Regions from separate parts of the Rahnella sp. R3(2024) genome, predicted to be linked through region 1. Evidence: predicted binding sites of a transcription regulator. Region 1 holds the regulator's gene; each other region holds the start of a gene.

Region 1 (5,857 bases):
CGGCGTGGGATCACCCGGCGCTGTTTATCCGTGGCGGGTTATCGCCGTATGTACAGGATGAATATCGCAGCGCCATTGCCCGCCAGTTCCCGCAGGCGAAAGCGCATGTGGTGGCCGGTGCCGGTCACTGGGTGCATGCGGAAAAACCTGAGGCGGTGTTGCGCGCTGTGCATCGTTTCATCGATGCAGCCTGAGGTTTAACATCCTGGGGATAAATTGTGCAAAAAGTCTGCACAACGTCAGAAGTTATCATGAAATCAGGGCAATCAGGCGTTGTGAACCCCAGGCGCGCTAGGGTATGATTGCGCGCTATAATTTTTGCCGCCCCGTTTCGCTCAGGTCGAGTGGCGGGAGGTGAATTGGGTCAGGGTTTCTTAGCCCGAAATGTGTGAAACGCTCGTCAGGAATCGGCTTGCCGTTTTCCGATGTAAAAACTTCCCTGGTTGTACCGCTACCTATGGCAAAAGAACAACTGGATCGCACGACGATTGATCTGTTCGCAGATGACCGCCGTCCGGGGCGTCCAAAAACAAATCCGCTATCCCGTGATGAACAGCTCAGGATCAACAAGCGCAATCAGTTACGCCGCGATAAAGCGAGCGGTCTGCGTCGCGTGGAGCTGAAAATGAACGCCGATGCTGTTGATACCCTCAATAAGCTGGCAGAAGAACGCAATATCAGTCGTAGCGAATTGATTGAAGAGATGCTGCTTGCGCATCTTAACGGTCATGAAGGCTGATTGAAAACGGGTAACCTTCTCAGGCTACCCGTTTGTTTTTTCTTACTTATTCCCGGCTAACTTCCTTCTTCCCACTCAGAACGTTTCCCAGTTTTCAGCACTCTTCGCCGACATCATTCCTGTGTCCGGTCGCAATAACGGCGCTGGCATCTTACCGGTCGGTTTTGCCCCGACGCGCGTCACGCTGTCGCTGAGTTTAAAGGTCGCGACGGCGTTGTTCAGCAATGCAGCCTGCTCTTCGAGTGAGACGGCGGCCTGAGACGCCTGTTCCACCAGCGCGGCGTTTTGCTGCGTGACGCTGTCCATCTGCGTCACGGCCACGGCCACCTGGCTGATGCCTTTACTTTGCTCATCAGATGCTGACGCGATTTCGGCCATAATATCCGTGACGTGTGTAATCGAACGCACCACTTCATTCATGGTCTGACCGGCGTTTTCGACCAGTTTGGAACCGCTGTCAACGCGGGAAACGGATTCGCTGATCAGCGACTCAATCTCTTTTGCTGCCTGCGCACTACGCTGTGCCAGATTGCGCACTTCGCTGGCGACCACGGCAAACCCGCGGCCCTGTTCGCCTGCACGGGCGGCTTCGACCGCGGCATTCAGCGCCAGAATGTTGGTCTGGAAGGCGATACTGTTGATGACCGAGGTAATCTCCGCGATTTTCTTCGAGCTGCCTGAAATATCTTTCATGGTGCTGACCACATCCGCGACAATAGTGCCGCCCTTTTGCGCCGTGGTAGAGGCTTCTATCACCAGCTGGCTGGCGTGATGCGCGTTGTCAGCATTGTGTTTCACCGTGGCTGTCAGCTCTTCCATGCTGGCCGCCGTCTCTTCCAGCGCAGACGCCTGCTCTTCGGTACGGGAAGAGAGATCGTTATTGCCGGCAGAAATTTCAGACGCGCCCTGGTAAATATTGTTCGTGCAGTTACGGATGGTTTGAACGGTATTCACCAGACTGGCCTGCATGATGTTCAGCAAAGGAATCAACTTACCGGCGCAGTTTTTACCGAACTCTTCCATGTTATGCGTCAGGTCACCACTGGCAATCAGCGCGAACTGATCGCGGAGTTTATCCAGCGGTTTGACTAACGCCATCACCAGATAGCGATCGGTCAGCAGCAGGATAATCAGCCCAATAACAAACGCGGTGATCTGAATCACTTTGCTGAGATTAGTCAGATGATTAGACTCTGTTTGCGCCGCGCTGAAATCCACCGCGATCTGGCTGCTGACTTTTTGCATGGCAGCCCCGAAATCACGGCTTAACGCCGGAACGCCTGACTGCGCCAGCTGATTGTACGCATCGATATTTTTGCTGCTGGCCGCCTCAAATAACGGCTTCACGCCCTGCGTTATCAGACTTTCCCAACTGGTGAGTAATTCCTGAACCGCTGAATCTTCCAGCCCCGGATGCGGGGCCGCTTTGAAATCCGCCTGCGCCTGCGTCAGGGCTTCAAGGGATTGTTTTGCGGTATCAAAAATTTCCGGCCCTTTGGTCGGATCGGCCTGAAGCTGCGACACCGCACGGCTTAAGCGGGTTACGGTACGAAAATACTGATCATTTCCTTTGCTGATCAGCGCCATATTGTTGACGAGCTCAGAACTGTTGCGGGTGTTTTGCGTCAGCGTATTCAGTGAGTTGACGGTGTAAAGGGATACACCCGCCCACATAACGCAGAAAACGCCAAGAATGGTTAATAACGCGGCCCTGATGGTGATATTTTTTAAAAACTGCACGATATGCCTCTCTCGAAACATGACTGTTTCTGGTCTGAGGATTGAGGGGGATGCGGAGAATCAAGACAAGTAACCATCAGGCAAGTGCCCCAGGACATGTTTGAACACCTCTCCGGGCATCGATTTCTTTATTATGTTGAGATTGCTCTCGCATCATCTATCGGCGGGACGTGCTTAAAATTTAGTATTGTTAAGATATATTTCTTCACTTTGCTTTTAACCCCGTCAATTTTGAGGATTTTATCTGGATTAAAAGCACACGAAGGCGATACCACTTAAAAAGATTGCCCGATAAACTTATTCGTCAGTTAAGAAGGCGAGCAGAAGCATATTCTCCGCCTCACGAGTTTGCTATTATCAGCACTATTATTGCCTGCAATGTAGGGCTTATCATTGAGAACAAGAGGTTAGACATCTTATGGCCGTAGTAGGAATCTTCTTTGGATCCGATACAGGTAACACCGAAAACATCGCAAAAATGATCCAGAAACAACTGGGTAAAGATGTTGCAGAGGTGCATGACATTGCGAAGAGCAGCAAAGAGGATCTGGAAAAATTCGATATTTTGCTGATCGGTATTCCAACCTGGTATTACGGTGAAGCTCAGTGTGACTGGGACGACTTCTTCCCAAGCCTGGAAGAGATAGATTTCGAAGGTAAGCTGGTTGCGCTGTTTGGTTGCGGCGATCAGGAAGACTACGCAGAATATTTCTGTGATGCGCTGGGCACCGTGCGCGACATCATTGAGCCACGCGGCGCGGTGATTGTGGGTCACTGGCCAACCGAAGGCTATCACTTCGAAGCATCCAAAGGTCTGGCAGATGATAAACATTTCATCGGACTGGCTATTGATGAAGACCGTCAGCCGGAATTAACCAATGAGCGCGTTGACGCCTGGGTTAAGCAAATTACTGAAGAATTGAGCCTTTCAGAAATTATTGGCTAAAAACCCTGTTGGCCCTGAGGATTTATTCTACAATTGAAGGGCCAAACTATTACTGAAATTAACAATTTAGCCACAACAAAATTGTTACTTTCGGTGGTATCAAGGTACACTGAGTTCATCTGTTTTTTCTATCGATCAAGTCGTTGCATTGTCTTATGTGACTGGCATTTAGTGATCTTTATTAACAGGCTATCGTTTAGGGGATCGGCACACTTCCGTTAAAAGAAGGATCCTAATCGAAGAATTTTGTGCCGCTGATGCCACAGGCTCCATGCCTCAACTTGATTAGCACATAGTAACAGGACTGAATCCGCATGACTGACAACAACACCGCACTGAAGAAAGCCGGCTTAAAAGTCACGCTTCCGCGCCTTAAAATCCTGGAAGTGTTGCAAGCGCCGGAAGGTCATCACGTTAGTGCGGAAGATCTGTACAAACAATTGATTGATATGGGTGAAGAGATTGGTCTGGCGACGGTTTACCGCGTTCTGAACCAGTTTGATGACGCCGGTATCGTGACCCGCCATAACTTCGAAGGCGGCAAGTCCGTGTTCGAACTGACTCAGCAACACCATCACGATCACCTGATTTGCTTAGATTGTGGCCGTGTTATTGAATTCCGCGACGAATATATTGAAGGTCGTCAGCGCGAAATTGCTAAAAAACACGGTATCAAACTGACCAACCACAGCCTGTACCTGTACGGCCACTGTGAAGCAGGCGACTGCCGCGAAGATGACTCTTTGCACAATGATAAACCTGCGCAGTAATCTGCCGGGCTCGTTGATATCGACCTAAAATTAACCGCTGAAAAGCGGTTTTTTTATGCCCGTTTATCAGCTATGAAAGACATAAAAAACCCCGGCAAGCCGGGGTTTTCTGTCTCACCTTCAGGTAATTAATGAGGTCTACTGCACAGGCGCGGGTGAGTTATTGGCTTTAATTTCCTTCCAGATTTTTCCACAATCGGCGGCGTAAGCCTGCCCGTCACCGGTTTTGCGTGCCGTCAGGCAGCGCTGGTAATCCAGCACGCGTACCGTTTCCTGTTGTGCAAACTGCTGGTGAGCTTTCTCTTCCTTCAGAACGTTAAGAACCGCCTGGCAGGATGCAAGTTTGTCCGGCGAGCCTTCGGCAGTGTTGATGCAGGCGCTGTAAGCCTTGCGCAGTCTGGCATCTTCTGCCTGCCCTGACGTCTGGGAACAACCGGCCAGCAATAAAGACGTGGTCACGATCAGCAGTAATTTATTCATCGACATAGTGACCTCAGAAAATAGTGAATGGAGCGATAACGATAAATTTCACATCTTTTTCATCCTGGAAGATGTTGCCGTAACCACCGCCCCAGCTCGGAATATCTGAATGGTTGTCATACTGGGTGTAATGCAATTTGAACAACGTGCCTTTGGCGCGCCCTTCCTGAAGGGTGTAAAGCGCATCCAGACTCCACGCACTTTCTTTCAGACGCTGGCTTTGGTCATAAGCCGCATTGGTGCTTGGCTTGGCATCCCATGCATAAACATAAGAACCGCCGACCGCGAAGCCCGGCAGATCCCATTTCGCCAGATCATATAAAACACCGGCATATACCGCTTTTTCGCCGTTGGCGTTGAAGTCGGAACGGTTATCCCACCACACATCGAGACGACCATTGGACGAGGAATACGTTGGGGTCATACGCTGAAGGAAGTAGCCCTGATTCCCCTCCGCCTTGACCATCGTCCCTTCCAGACGCCAGTCAAACTGGCCGGTGGTATAACCGAACGTCAGAGCCTGCAACCATGCCAGCCCGTCGTACAAACTGTTAGGATCGTTTTTATCACTGATGCGGTCTTCTGCACCGTAGAACTGGTAGCTGGTGGTCAGCGGGTTACCCAGCAGATCCATTTTGTAAGAGGCTTTAGCGAAATACTGATCGACGTAGCTTTCCGCTTCGCCATAGGCGGCTTCGAGCACCAGATCATTTTTGAAGTCGTATTTCGCGCCCAGCGAGTGAATATAGGAAACACCGGTTTTTTTATCATTCTGGCGGAAATCATCCATTTCCAGGTGCCACGGTGATTTATATTCATCCGCCCACATGTAGGAGAAACTCAGTTCGCCCGGCTCGCCGAAATCATGTTTATATCCGGCTTCTGCGCCGCGATACGTGCCAGGCATGAAACTCCAGTGCGGCGCAATCAGGGTCTGGCCGGTCGGCTGAATGTAACCCGCGTGGCCCCAGAAGCCGCCGTACTTAAACTTACCGGCAGCTTTATACAGGCTGACTCCGCCTTTATCGCCAGAGTAATCTTCATCGTAGGCGTGATTTTTTGAGGAGAATGCAATTTCGTTCGGGTGGCCGCTGTCGCTGGCTTCGGCCATTTCAATTGCCGTGAAAGCCGCAACGTCGATGCCGAACATATCCCACGCATAACCGGAGGAGAAATCCAGAT
Region 2 (5,857 bases), 3.4 Mb from region 1:
CAATGGTTTCGCCGGTCACGAACTGTTCGCCCATCAGGCGCATCGCCATGTCCACGCCTTTGCGGATCAGCGGCTCGCCGCCTTTACCGATAATGCGGCTGAGAGATTTAGACAGGCTGGCTTCGTTGTGCGTGGCCACCAGTTTTCCGGTGAACAGCAGACCCCAGGTGGCGGCGTTGACGAACAGCGACGGGCTGCGGCCCAGGTGAGAGTGCCAGTTACCGTTGCTGATTTTGTCGCGGATCAGCGCATCGCGCGTCGGTTTATCGGGAATGCGCAGCAGGGCTTCCGCCAGACACATCAGCGCCACGCCTTCCTGCGAGGAAAGGGAGAACTCCTGCAACAGGCTTTGCACCATACCGGCACGGCCATTGGCGCTCTTCTGGTTACGCAGTTTGGTGGCGATGTCGGCAGCCAGTTTCTGCGCCGCGTCATGAAGTGGCGCAGGTAAACGCGCCTGTTCGAGCAGCATGGAAACGGCTTCCGGCTCAGGGCGGCGATAGGCGGCGGTGATAGCGGAGCGGCTGACGGACTGCGGCTGGATCTGCTCGGCGAAATCGAGGAAGGGCTGATGCGATTCCTGAACCGTCAGCGGCGGGGTATCCTCGGCGTTTTCAGCCGCAGCGCCGTTCAGCGAAGGGATTTCCGGCAGCGCGTCGCCATTTTCCAGCCGTTCAAGATAGGAAAAGATCGCCTGTTTAATCAGCCAGTGCGGCGTGCGGTCAATTTGCTGTGCGGCCACTTTAAGCCTGTCGCGCGTGCCTTCGTCCAGCTTCACGCCCATCGTCGTCATACCCATGCGCCAATACTCCATATAAAGAGGTTCAGGTGATTTCATTATGTTTATGGCAAGCAATATCTTCTATGTTGCAACCTTGTGCAACCTCATTCACGCATGAAGTCTGCCTGATGTGATTTGGCTGGCATTTTTAACATCTTAACAACCGCGCTGACCTCACAGAGGCCGCTGTGCGGGTTCCTTTGTGATGCTGTGGAGGGTGCAACCTTTGCGTCTGTAACGTGCAACCGGTTATCAGAATAAGTGTGATGGAGCGTGAAGTTTGTGTATCTGATTTGTTAATTATCTTGAATTCAATGGTGTGCTAAACCAGTATCCGCCCGACAGGAAATTTGAATAAAAACCCGATTACCCACCTGTAAAAAGAAAAAATATGGAGAGTAATGCTGCATCCTTTACGGGTTTCAGCCATCATCTCGCCCCGGCATGAGCTTGACCGCGTTTATCGCCGCGTCAGGACAGACAGGTGCCGGCCTGCATGGAATATGCATCGCTCATAAGCACGACAAATAACAAGAAGTGGAGAAAACAATGACAATGAACACACCGATGCTGGTGACGTTTTGTGTTTATATTTTCGGGATGATTTTGATTGGACTCATCGCGTATTTACGGACCAAAAACTTTGATGATTATATTCTGGGTGGCCGCAGTTTAGGCAGCGTGGTGACCGCGCTTTCCGCCGGGGCGTCGGACATGAGCGGCTGGCTGCTGATGGGATTGCCGGGGGCGATTTTTATTTCCGGCATTTCCGAAAGCTGGATCGCCATCGGCCTGACCATCGGCGCGTATCTGAACTGGAAACTGGTGGCGGGGCGTTTACGTGTGCATACCGAAGCCAACAATAACGCGCTGACCCTGCCGGATTACTTTACCCATCGTTTTGAAGATTCCAGCAAACTGCTGCGCATTATCTCGGCGGTGGTGATCCTGGTCTTTTTCACCATCTATTGCGCCTCCGGCATCGTGGCCGGTGCACGTTTGTTTGAAAGTACCTTCGGCATGACCTACCAGACCGCCTTGTGGGCGGGTGCGGCGGCAACCATCATTTATACCTTTATCGGGGGCTTTCTGGCCGTCAGCTGGACGGACACCGTGCAGGCCAGTCTGATGATTTTTGCACTGATCCTGACGCCGGTGATCGTCATCCTCGCCGTTGGCGGTATTGATACCTCAATGATGGTCATTCAGGCTAAAAACCCGCAATACACCGACATGTTTAAGAACATGAATCTGGTGGCTATCCTGTCGCTGCTGGGCTGGGGGCTGGGCTATTTCGGCCAGCCGCACATTTTGGCGCGTTTCATGGCGGCGGATTCTCACCGTACCATTCGCAGCGCGCGCCGCATCAGCATGACGTGGATGATTCTGTGTCTGGCGGGCACCATCGCGGTCGGCTTCTTCGGCATTGCGTACTTCAGCAATAATCCGGGCCAAGCGGGGAACGTGACGCAAAACGGTGAGCGCGTGTTTATCGAACTGGCGAAACTGCTGTTCAATCCGTGGATTGCCGGTGTTTTACTCTCAGCTATCCTGGCTGCGGTGATGAGTACGCTGAGTTGTCAGTTGCTGGTGTGCTCCAGTGCTATTACCGAAGACCTGTATAAGGCGTTTCTGCGCAAGGGCGCGAGCCAGCGTGAGCTGGTGTGGATTGGTCGTCTGATGGTACTGGTGGTGGCGCTGGTGGCGATTGCGCTGGCGGCAAACCCTGAAAACCGCGTGCTGGGTCTGGTGAGTTACGCCTGGGCAGGCTTTGGTGCGGCATTCGGGCCCGTTATCCTGATCTCGGTGATGTGGAAACGCATGACCCGCAACGGCGCGCTGGCCGGGATGGTGGTCGGTGCCGCTACCGTGATTTTGTGGAAACAGTACGGCTGGGCCGAGCTGTATGAAATCATCCCCGGCTTTATCTTCGCCTCGCTGGCTATCTGGATTGTCAGCCTGACCGGCAGCAAGCCGTCAAAAGCGGTTGAAGAACGTTTCAACACGGCGGAAGCCGAATATAACAGCATCTGATTTTCGCCCCGGCGGTGAATCAGACAGTGACCTCACGGAGCCTTCAGGGCTCCGTTTTCTTTTACGGCACCCTGTATCCGGGGTGCTGAAACAACCGGCAATATTTTTTCGTGCGCTTTTCCCCTCCCGTGCTCAAAAAACAGCATGTGGCCTCTTGTATTTATCTCGCCAGGAATGATAATCACTATCGTTTCGATTTTACTTTTCTTTACAGAGTGCTTGCACAAACTGTAAGTCATTTGTTCTACGGGAGTTCCGCTATGTTCGTTCCGTTTCTCATTATGTTCCGCGAAGGGCTGGAAGCCGCGCTTATCGTCAGCCTTATCGCCAGTTATCTGAAACGGACGCAGCGCGGGCAGTGGCTCGGCGTGGTCTGGATTGGCGTGATTGTGGCGGCAGCATTGTGTCTGGCGCTGGGTATTTTCATCAATGAAACCACCGGCGAGTTTCCGCAAAAGCAGCAGGAGTTGTTCGAAGGCATTGTGGCGGTCGTGGCCGTCTGCATTCTGACCTACATGGTGTTCTGGATGCGTAAGGTGTCGCGTTCAATCAAAGTACATCTGGAAGGCGCGATTGATAACGCGCTCAACTCCAGCCGCGGGCAGGGCTGGGCGCTGGTGGCGATGGTGTTCTTTGCGGTAGCACGCGAAGGGCTGGAATCGGTGTTCTTCCTGCTGGCGGCGTTCCAGCAAGACGTCGGTATCGAAGCGCCGATTGGCGCACTGCTCGGCCTGGGCGCGGCGATCGTGCTCGGTTTCCTCATCTATTACGGCGGCGTGAAGCTGCATCTGGCGAAATTCTTTAAATGGACCAGCCTGTTTATTCTGTTTGTCGCCGCCGGTCTGGCTGCGGGTGCCATCCGGGCGTTTCACGAAGCAGGGTTGTGGAACCGTATGCAGGATATCGCCTTTGACCTGAGCGGGACGCTCTCCACGCACTCTTTGTTCGGAACCCTGCTGGAAGGCATGTTCGGGTATCAGGAAGCGCCGACCGTCAGTGAAGTTGCGGTGTATTTCCTGTATCTGATCCCGGCGCTGTTCCTGTTCTTTATGCCGCAGAGCAAATCGCCTGTGGCCGCTGCGGCATCTGCCGGGCACAAAACACAACGCTGATTTTACGTTAATTGTCTCTTCACACAGTTTGTCATGGAGTGGTACATGTCCTATTCATCCCCGCTGTTTCGCCGTAAAGCTTTACAGATTGCACTGTTGTCTCTGCCCGCTTTTGCGCTGAGCGCCAACGTGCTGGCTGCTGATGTTCGTCAGGTAAAAATTACCGTTAATGATAAACAGTGTGAACCGATGGCGCTGACCGTGCCTGCCGGTAAAACGCAGTTTGTCGTGCATAACGCCAGCCAGAAAGGTCTGGAATGGGAAATTCTGAAAGGCGTGATGGTGGTGGAAGAGCGCGAAAATATCGCGCCAGGTTTCACCCAGAAAATGACGGCTAACCTGGAACCGGGCGAATACGACATGACCTGCGGACTGCTGAGCAATCCAAAAGGCAAACTGACCGTGACCGCAGAAGGCGCAGCGGCCGCCACCAAACCGGACGCCATGGCGCTGGTTGGCCCGATTGCGGAATATAAAGTCTATGTGACCCAGCAGGTGGGTGAACTGGTTTCCCACACCAAAGCGTTCACTGAGGCGATTAAAAAGGGCGACCTGAAAAAAGCGCAATCCCTGTACGCTTCCACCCGCGTTTATTACGAGCGCATTGAGCCCATCGCCGAACTGTTCTCCGATCTGGATGGCAGCATCGACGCCCGTGAAGACGATTTCGAGAAAAAAGCGGAAGACCCTAACTTCACCGGTTTCCACCGTCTGGAGAAAATCCTCTTCGCCGATAAAACCACGAAGGGCACCGAGAAATTTGCCGATAAGTTGTACGCCGATACGGTGGATCTGCAAAAACGCATTACCGATCTGACCTTCCCGCCAAGCAAAGTGGTCGGCGGGGCAGCGGGACTTATCGAAGAAGTGGCATCCAGCAAAATCAGCGGTGAAGAAGACCGTTACAGCCGCACCGACTTGTGGGATTTCCGTGCCAACCTCGATGGCGCTCAGAAAATCGTTAACCTGCTGCGTCCGTTGCTGGAAAAAGCCGACAAACCGTTGCTGGATAAAATCGACGCTAACTTCAAAACCGTCGATACGCTGCTGGATAAATACAAAACCAAAGACGGTTATGAGAATTACGAAAAACTGTCTGATGCAGACCGTAACGCAATGAAAGGGCCAATCACCACCCTGGCAGAAGATTTAGCCAAACTGCGTGGTGTTCTTGGTTTAGATTGATTTTTCAGCGCCTTTCCCCTGACCGGGACGGGCGCTTTTAAATTTCCGAGGCAGAGTAATGAGTCATAAAAACAATAATCAGGATGACGTTTCTTCTTCACGCCGCAGTTTGCTCAAAGGCGTGGGATTGTTAGGCGGGGCATTTGCCCTGGGCGGCGCATCCACTGTGCAGGCCGAAAAAACACCCGGTGCAAAACCAGAGTACACGCCAGGTACGGTGTCCCCGGACGAACGCTGGGGCAGGCAGCCTTATTATGGTGAACATCAGGCCGGTATTCTGACGCCACAACAGGCGTCGATGATGCTGGTGGCGTTTGATGTGCTGGCGACAACGAAGGCCGATCTGGAACGTCTGTTCCGGCTGCTCGACACCCGTTTCAGCTTCCTGACCACCGGTGGCACCGCGCCTTCTGTGGATCCTAAATTCCCGCCGATGGATTCCGGCGTCATGGGCAGCGAGATTTATCCGGATAATCTCACCCTGACGCTCTCCGCCGGTGATTCCCTGTTCGATGAACGTTTTGGGCTGGCCGCGCACAAGCCGCTGAAACTTCAGCGCATGGCGCGTTTCCCGAACGATTCTCTTGATGCCAAACTTTGCCACGGCGATTTGCTGCTGCAAATTTGCGCCAACAACAGCGATACCGTGGTTCATGCGCTGCGTGACATCATCAAATACACGCCGGATTTGCTCAGCGTGCGCTGGCGCCGCGACGGGTTTATTTCGTCCCACGCTGCGCGCAGC
Region 3 (5,857 bases), 910 kb from region 1:
GCACTGCGCTACCGTCCGTAATATTCCTCCCGCAAACCCATTGGGCTGATGGTTTCAGCTCAATGGCTCCTGATTAAGAAAATAGCCTTCTAAGCTCATGCAGATTTATCCCTCTAATCACTTAATAGCAAAGAGATTATGATCAGCCCCCTGAACCCGCCACGGCCCGTGTGCCGCGGCGCCGTGCATATCCACATTTCTATCGACTAAGGTAAACCTCTCATGACACCACGCGCTCTGCTTGAAGCATTTCCCTTTGCACCGGGGCTTACCCTGCGCAACCGTATTGTAATGGCGCCGATGACCACCTGGGCAGGTAACGATGATGGCACCGTCTCTGCTGAAGAAGAGGCTTATTACCGCCTGCGGGTAAAAGACGTGGGGCTGGTGATCACCGGTTGCACGCATGTTCAGCAAAACGGGATCGGCTTCACCGGCGAGTTTGCTGCGTATGATGACACTTTCATTCCCGGTTTAACGCGGCTGGCTGCGGCGGCGAAAAGCGGGGGCGCACCGGCAATCCTGCAGATTTTCCATGCCGGTGTGAAAACCCATCCGGACCTGGTGTCCGATATTGTGGCCGCAAGCGCCGTTGCCGGTGAGGCGGGGCCATTTGCGCCTGCGGTGGTACCGCGTGAACTGGCGGATCACGAAGTTGAAGACATTGTTGAGGCGTTCGGCGAGGCGACCCGTCGCGCCATTGCCGCCGGTTTTGACGGCGTGGAGCTTCATGGAGCCCACGGTTTTCTGTTGCAGAATTTCTTTTCTCCCCATTTTAATCAGCGCAGCGATCGCTGGGGCGGTTCGCTGGCGCACCGGATGCGCTTCCCGCTGGCCGTTGTTTCCAAAGTGCGTGAAACCATTGCCCGCTATGCCACGCAACCTTTCCAGCTGGGTTACCGGATCACGCTTGATGAACATGAAGAGGACGGGCTGCGCATCGGGGAGTCACTGAAACTGGTGGATAGTTTGATCGACAGCGGGATCAGTTATCTGCACGTCTCGCTGGGCAATGCATTAGAGGCGCGCCCGGTTGATGCGCCGCAAGGGCCGGCGATTATTGCTATCGTGCGCGATCATCTCGCCGGACGGATCCCGCTTATCGCCGCGGGTCAGATGAGAACGCCTGAACAGGCAGAGCAGGCGCTGGCTGCCGGCGTTTCTCTCGCGGCAATCGGGCAGGGGCTGGTGATGAATCCGGACTGGGTGAAATATGCCAAAGGCGAGGCGCAAAGCCAGATTGCGCTGGACGTTGCTGCCCCGGACGTCGTGCCACTCGCCATCCCTGAAAAGCTGTGGCGCGTCATCGAAAATACCCCCGGGTGGTTTAACGTGCGACCGGCCACCGGGTCAGTCTCGTAAGCGGAAAGTGAGAAAACACGCAGGCGCCTGGTGTGGCTGACGCCTGCGTGAAAAGATCAGAAATCCACTGCCGCCGAAAGCACCACATTGCGCGGTTCGCCTTCGATAACGCGTAAATTACCGGCGCTGGAAGAGTAATACTCTTTATCGAACAGGTTATTCACGTTTAATTTGATCTGCGTATGTTTGCCCAGCAGCTGATTATCCCAGGCGACAAACGCATCCGCCACGGTGTAATCCGGCAGGGTGAAGCTGTTTTCCGGATCGCCCGCACGGGAGCCCATATAACGCGCACCGCCACCGATGCGGAAATCACCCGGCACCTGCGACCAGCGCAGAGTGTGGCTCAGATACAGGCTGCCCATGTTGGTTGGCGCATTCACCAGGCGGTTACCGACGTTGGCGGAATTCACGTCATCTTCGGTGATTTCGGTTTTGTCATAACTGTAGCTGGCCGTCAGATCCCAGTCCTTAGCGACTTCCCCGTTAATCTCCAGCTCCGCCCCGGTCGAACGCGCTTTCGGAATGTTACGCGTCACGCCGTTGATGAACACCGACATGTCCTCTTCATCGATGCGGTACACCGCCAGCGTCGCGTCCAGACGCGGTGAAATCTGCCATTTGGTGCCGACTTCATAGGTTGTGCCGCTTTCCGGCGAAGCCACATTACCGTTGTCATCCACATCGGTGGATGGTGTAAACGACTGGCTGTAGTTGGCGTAGAACGACAGATCGTCAGTCAGTTTGTACACCACGCCCACCTGCGGCAGGAATTTATCATCGGTATCGTCCAGACTTTGGGTTGGATTAACGAAACCGGAGGTCTGTTTCTGGTTGTAATGCTGATAACGCCCGCCGACCACACCAATCCATTTATCCGTCAGATGAATGCTGTCTTTCAGATAAATTGATTTGTTGTAGAGGGTGTTCCGAAGATTGCTGTTGCTGTCGGAATAGGTGCTGCTGTTGGTGATCGGCTCAACGCCGTACACCGGCGCATACATATTGAAGGTGCTGAAGGTTTTGCCACGGTAAGAGTACTGTTTGTAGGTTTCGTTTTTTTCGTAATCGACGCCAATCAGCAGGTCGTTCATTATCCCGAAGATCTCCTGATTGCCGATCCAGTCCCAGGAGGTATAGCTGGTCTGATGGTTGAATCCCCGGTTGGCATCCGCACGACGCGTCACCGCGCCGGTATCGGTGTTGACGGCGGTGGCACGGACTTCATTGCTGTCATAGCGGCGTTGCTGCCAGGCGTAGGTCAGACGGGTTTTCCAGTCCTCGTTCAGCTGATATTCCCAGGTGGTGTTCAGGCGCTTCGTTTTGCCCCACGCGTGGTTGGCCAGTTCGTCAAGACGACGGTTGTAAGGGATATCCAGCGGTTTACCGTTGCTGAATACCGTTCCGCGATCGTAGGGAATGTCGTATTTGTATTCCTGATAACTGACGTTAAAACTGGCTTTTTCACCGAACCAGCTCAGCGAAGGAGCGAGCAGGGTGTGCGAATCGCTGCCAAAGTTACGCCAGTAATCTTCGTACTGGCGTTCGGCGATCATACGAAACGCGAAACCGTTCCCCAGCGGGCCGGTGACATCAAGCGTGCCTGCACCGCCGCCAAATCCGCCGGTCCGGCCACTGACGCGGGTATTCCATTCATACTGCGGCTTTTTGCTGATCATGTTGATCACGCCGCCGGGGTTTTGAATACCGTAAAGCAGGGAAGCGGAACCCTTGAGCACCTCGATGTGATCGATGGTGGAGTCAAAGCCCAGCCCCTGATTACTGCGCACGCCGTCGATCAGGATTGAACCATCACTGTTGGCGCCAAATCCGCGTTTGACGAAGCCGTCTTCCGTGCCGCCCAGCGTATTCCCCTGAGCCACGCCGCTGACGAACTTCATCGCGTCATTCAGCGAGGTGACGTCGTAATCCTGGATCATCGACTGCGTGACCACGCTGACTGACTGCGGAGTTTCACTGAGCGGAGTCTCACTTTTGCTGGCGGTGGAACTCTGCGTGGCGCTGTAATCGGTGGTGTCCGGGGTATCCGCCTGTGCATTGACGGTAATGGAATCTTCAGAAGCAGGCTGCGCCGCGAGCAGCGGCGAACAATGGAGCATAGCTAACGCAATGACGGATTTTTTGAATCCGCCGTGAGCCCCGCGCGGGGCGTGCTGGTAAGACATGTGAGTAATCCCCTGAAAGAAAGTCGAACAAAGTAAATACAAATGATAACGGTTTGCATTCTAGTTTCTGGCGCAGGTAAAGGGAATCAAATTGATGATGACAATAATTACAATTGAACGCGCAGGGAGAGGGATAGGGCACAAATGCAGGTCAATGATCAGCCTGATACCGCAACTTTTCTGGCGACCGGAATGACAGGTAATTTCCTTTAATTCTCTTAATTAATCTCAATGTTAGAAATGTTAGCTACCAATTCCAACAAAATATAACAGAACATTGCCTGCTGAAATTATATTCCCGCCGATCACGGCCTGAGATTACATAAGATATTTCAGGGTTTTATTGCTAATTATCTTAGGTTTTTGATAAACGAGTAATTAAATTAACCTGCTGTTTATTAAGTATTTTTAAGTCATTTTTATTGGTGTGAAAAAGGTTTCCTCATAATCGGTAAGGAAATTGTCGTTTATTTTTGATGTTGCGGTGATATTATAAATTTGTACCTAAATAATAATAAATACCAACCCAAACTTAACATCAGGCATGTGAGAGTCGTAATTCTATGCTCCTTCAAAAGAAAACTACCCGTCGCAAGTTTTTACTTGGGTCGCTGATGGCATTGCCTGTCGGCACCATCATGATGAAAGGGCTGTCAGCAGCAGAAGCGGCTGAGATGGCTGCCCCGGATTTACTCGATTATAAACCCGTGTTTTTCAGCGCAGAGGAATGGCAATTCATTATGGCCGCCGCTGACCGTCTGATCCCTGCAGGTGGCAAAGGCAAAGCGCCGGGCGCGCTGGAAACCAATGTGCCGATCTTTATCGATCAGCAAATGCATGGCGATTTCGGTGAAGAAATCTACATGCAGGGGCCGTTTAACGTACATGCACCGGCCACGATGGGGTATCAGATCCCGTTTCGTCCGCAGCAAATCTACAAAACCGGTATTCGCCTGGCGAACAGCTGGTGCCAGCAAAATCATCAGAAAGCCTTCCACGAACTTCCCGATCAGGACAAAGAGCAGGTGCTGACGAAGTTGCAGAAGAACGACATCCGCTTTGCCGATTTGGGCGAAGAGAGTCTCGTGGCCTCGCAATTCTTCAGCGAACTGCTGTCAGACACCAAACACGGTTATCTGGCGGATCCAATCTACGGCGGTAATAAAGGGATGAAGGCGTGGATCGCCATCGGGTTCCCCGGCGCGCGCGCGAGTTTCACGGAATGGGTGAAACAGCACAACGTCCCTTACCCGCTGGGGCCTGTGAGCCTGCAGGGCGCGCGTGCCTGAGGGCCGCGTCTTATTACCGTTTCTGAAGAATGACAGGATAAAAGATGGCACAAGTAACTAAACCAGAAGTCGACGTTGTGGTTGTCGGCCTCGGCTGGGCGGGCTCGCTGATGAGCATCGAGCTGGCGATGGCGGGCCTGACGGTGCGTGCGCTGGAACGCGGCGGCGACCGCGGCTATGAAGAATTTGCCTACCCGAAGCCGGCGGATGAATACGCCTACGCGGTACGAAACAAAGTGATGGCGACCCCGGCGCAGGCCGCGGTGACCGTGCGTTACAACATGAGTGAGACCGCGCTGCCGACCCGTAAATGGGGCGCATTTGCGCCAGGCACCGGCGTTGGCGGCTCGGGTCTGCACTGGACTGCGGTACTGATCCGCCCGACACCGACCGATTTAAAACTCAAAACCTACGCTGACGAAGCCTACAAACCCGGCATTTTGCAGGAAGACATGCGGATCATGGATTTCCCGTTCAGCTGGGATGAAATCGAGCCGTATTACACCAAGTTTGAGCACATCTGCGGGCAATCCGGTAAGACCGGCAACCTGCGCGGCCAGATTATGGAAGGCGGCGATCCGTTCGAAGGTCCGCGTTCTGAGCCATACCCGCTGCCGGCGCTGGAAGACACGCTCAACAGCAGCATGTTTGCCGAAGTCACTAAAAAGATGGGCTATCACCCGTTCCCCAACCCGTCGGCGTGCGTTTCCCGCGCCTGGACCAACCCGTATGGCAATCAGATCGCACCCTGTAACTACTGTGGTTATTGCAGTAAATATCCGTGCCTGAACTACTCGAAAGCCTCGCCGCAAACCGCTGTGATGGACGCGCTCAAACGTATGGAGAACTTCTCGTATGAAGTTCACGCCAACGTGATGAAAGTCGAGTTGCACGATGACAAGAAAACCGCCAAAGGCGTGATCTATATTGATGCCGACGGCAACGAGTGTTTCCAGCCCGCCAAAATCGTGGTGCTGAGCAGCTTCCAGTTCTGCAACGTGCGCCTGATGTTGCTCTCCG

The links. Region 1 encodes Fur, which represses iron uptake genes when iron is present. Its sites were predicted from a motif close to ATAATAATGAGAACNACTATCAA; they were not measured.
Region 2: the regulator Fur is predicted to act here: its motif matches at 2,984-3,006, upstream of efeU (iron uptake transporter permease EfeU).
Region 3: the regulator Fur is predicted to act here: its motif matches at 3,585-3,607, upstream of ABSH60_RS19845 (TonB-dependent siderophore receptor).

Annotation. Positions count from the first base shown of each region.
Region 1 is NZ_JBHGBU010000001.1:3,461,800-3,467,656, reverse strand. Features, by position in the region: gene ybfF (esterase) at 1-194, shown strand, start outside; gene ybfE (LexA regulated protein) at 458-739, shown strand; gene ABSH60_RS15595 (methyl-accepting chemotaxis protein) at 815-2,479, opposite strand; gene fldA (flavodoxin FldA) at 2,898-3,425, shown strand; gene fur (ferric iron uptake transcriptional regulator) at 3,740-4,195, shown strand; gene chiQ (ChiQ/YbfN family lipoprotein) at 4,334-4,675, opposite strand; gene ABSH60_RS15575 (OprD family outer membrane porin) at 4,689-5,857, opposite strand, start outside.
Region 2 is NZ_JBHGBU010000001.1:99,217-105,073, reverse strand. Features, by position in the region: gene putA (trifunctional transcriptional regulator/proline dehydrogenase/L-glutamate gamma-semialdehyde dehydrogenase) at 1-799, opposite strand, end outside; gene putP (sodium/proline symporter PutP) at 1,331-2,815, shown strand; gene efeU (iron uptake transporter permease EfeU) at 3,076-3,927, shown strand; gene efeO (iron uptake system protein EfeO) at 3,973-5,112, shown strand; gene efeB (iron uptake transporter deferrochelatase/peroxidase subunit) at 5,171-5,857, shown strand, end outside.
Region 3 is NZ_JBHGBU010000001.1:4,369,030-4,374,886, forward strand. Features, by position in the region: gene ABSH60_RS19835 (LysR family transcriptional regulator) at 1-21, shown strand, start outside; gene ABSH60_RS19840 (NADH-dependent flavin oxidoreductase) at 223-1,362, shown strand; gene ABSH60_RS19845 (TonB-dependent siderophore receptor) at 1,419-3,482, opposite strand; gene ABSH60_RS19850 (gluconate 2-dehydrogenase subunit 3 family protein) at 4,112-4,837, shown strand; gene ABSH60_RS19855 (GMC family oxidoreductase) at 4,882-5,857, shown strand, end outside.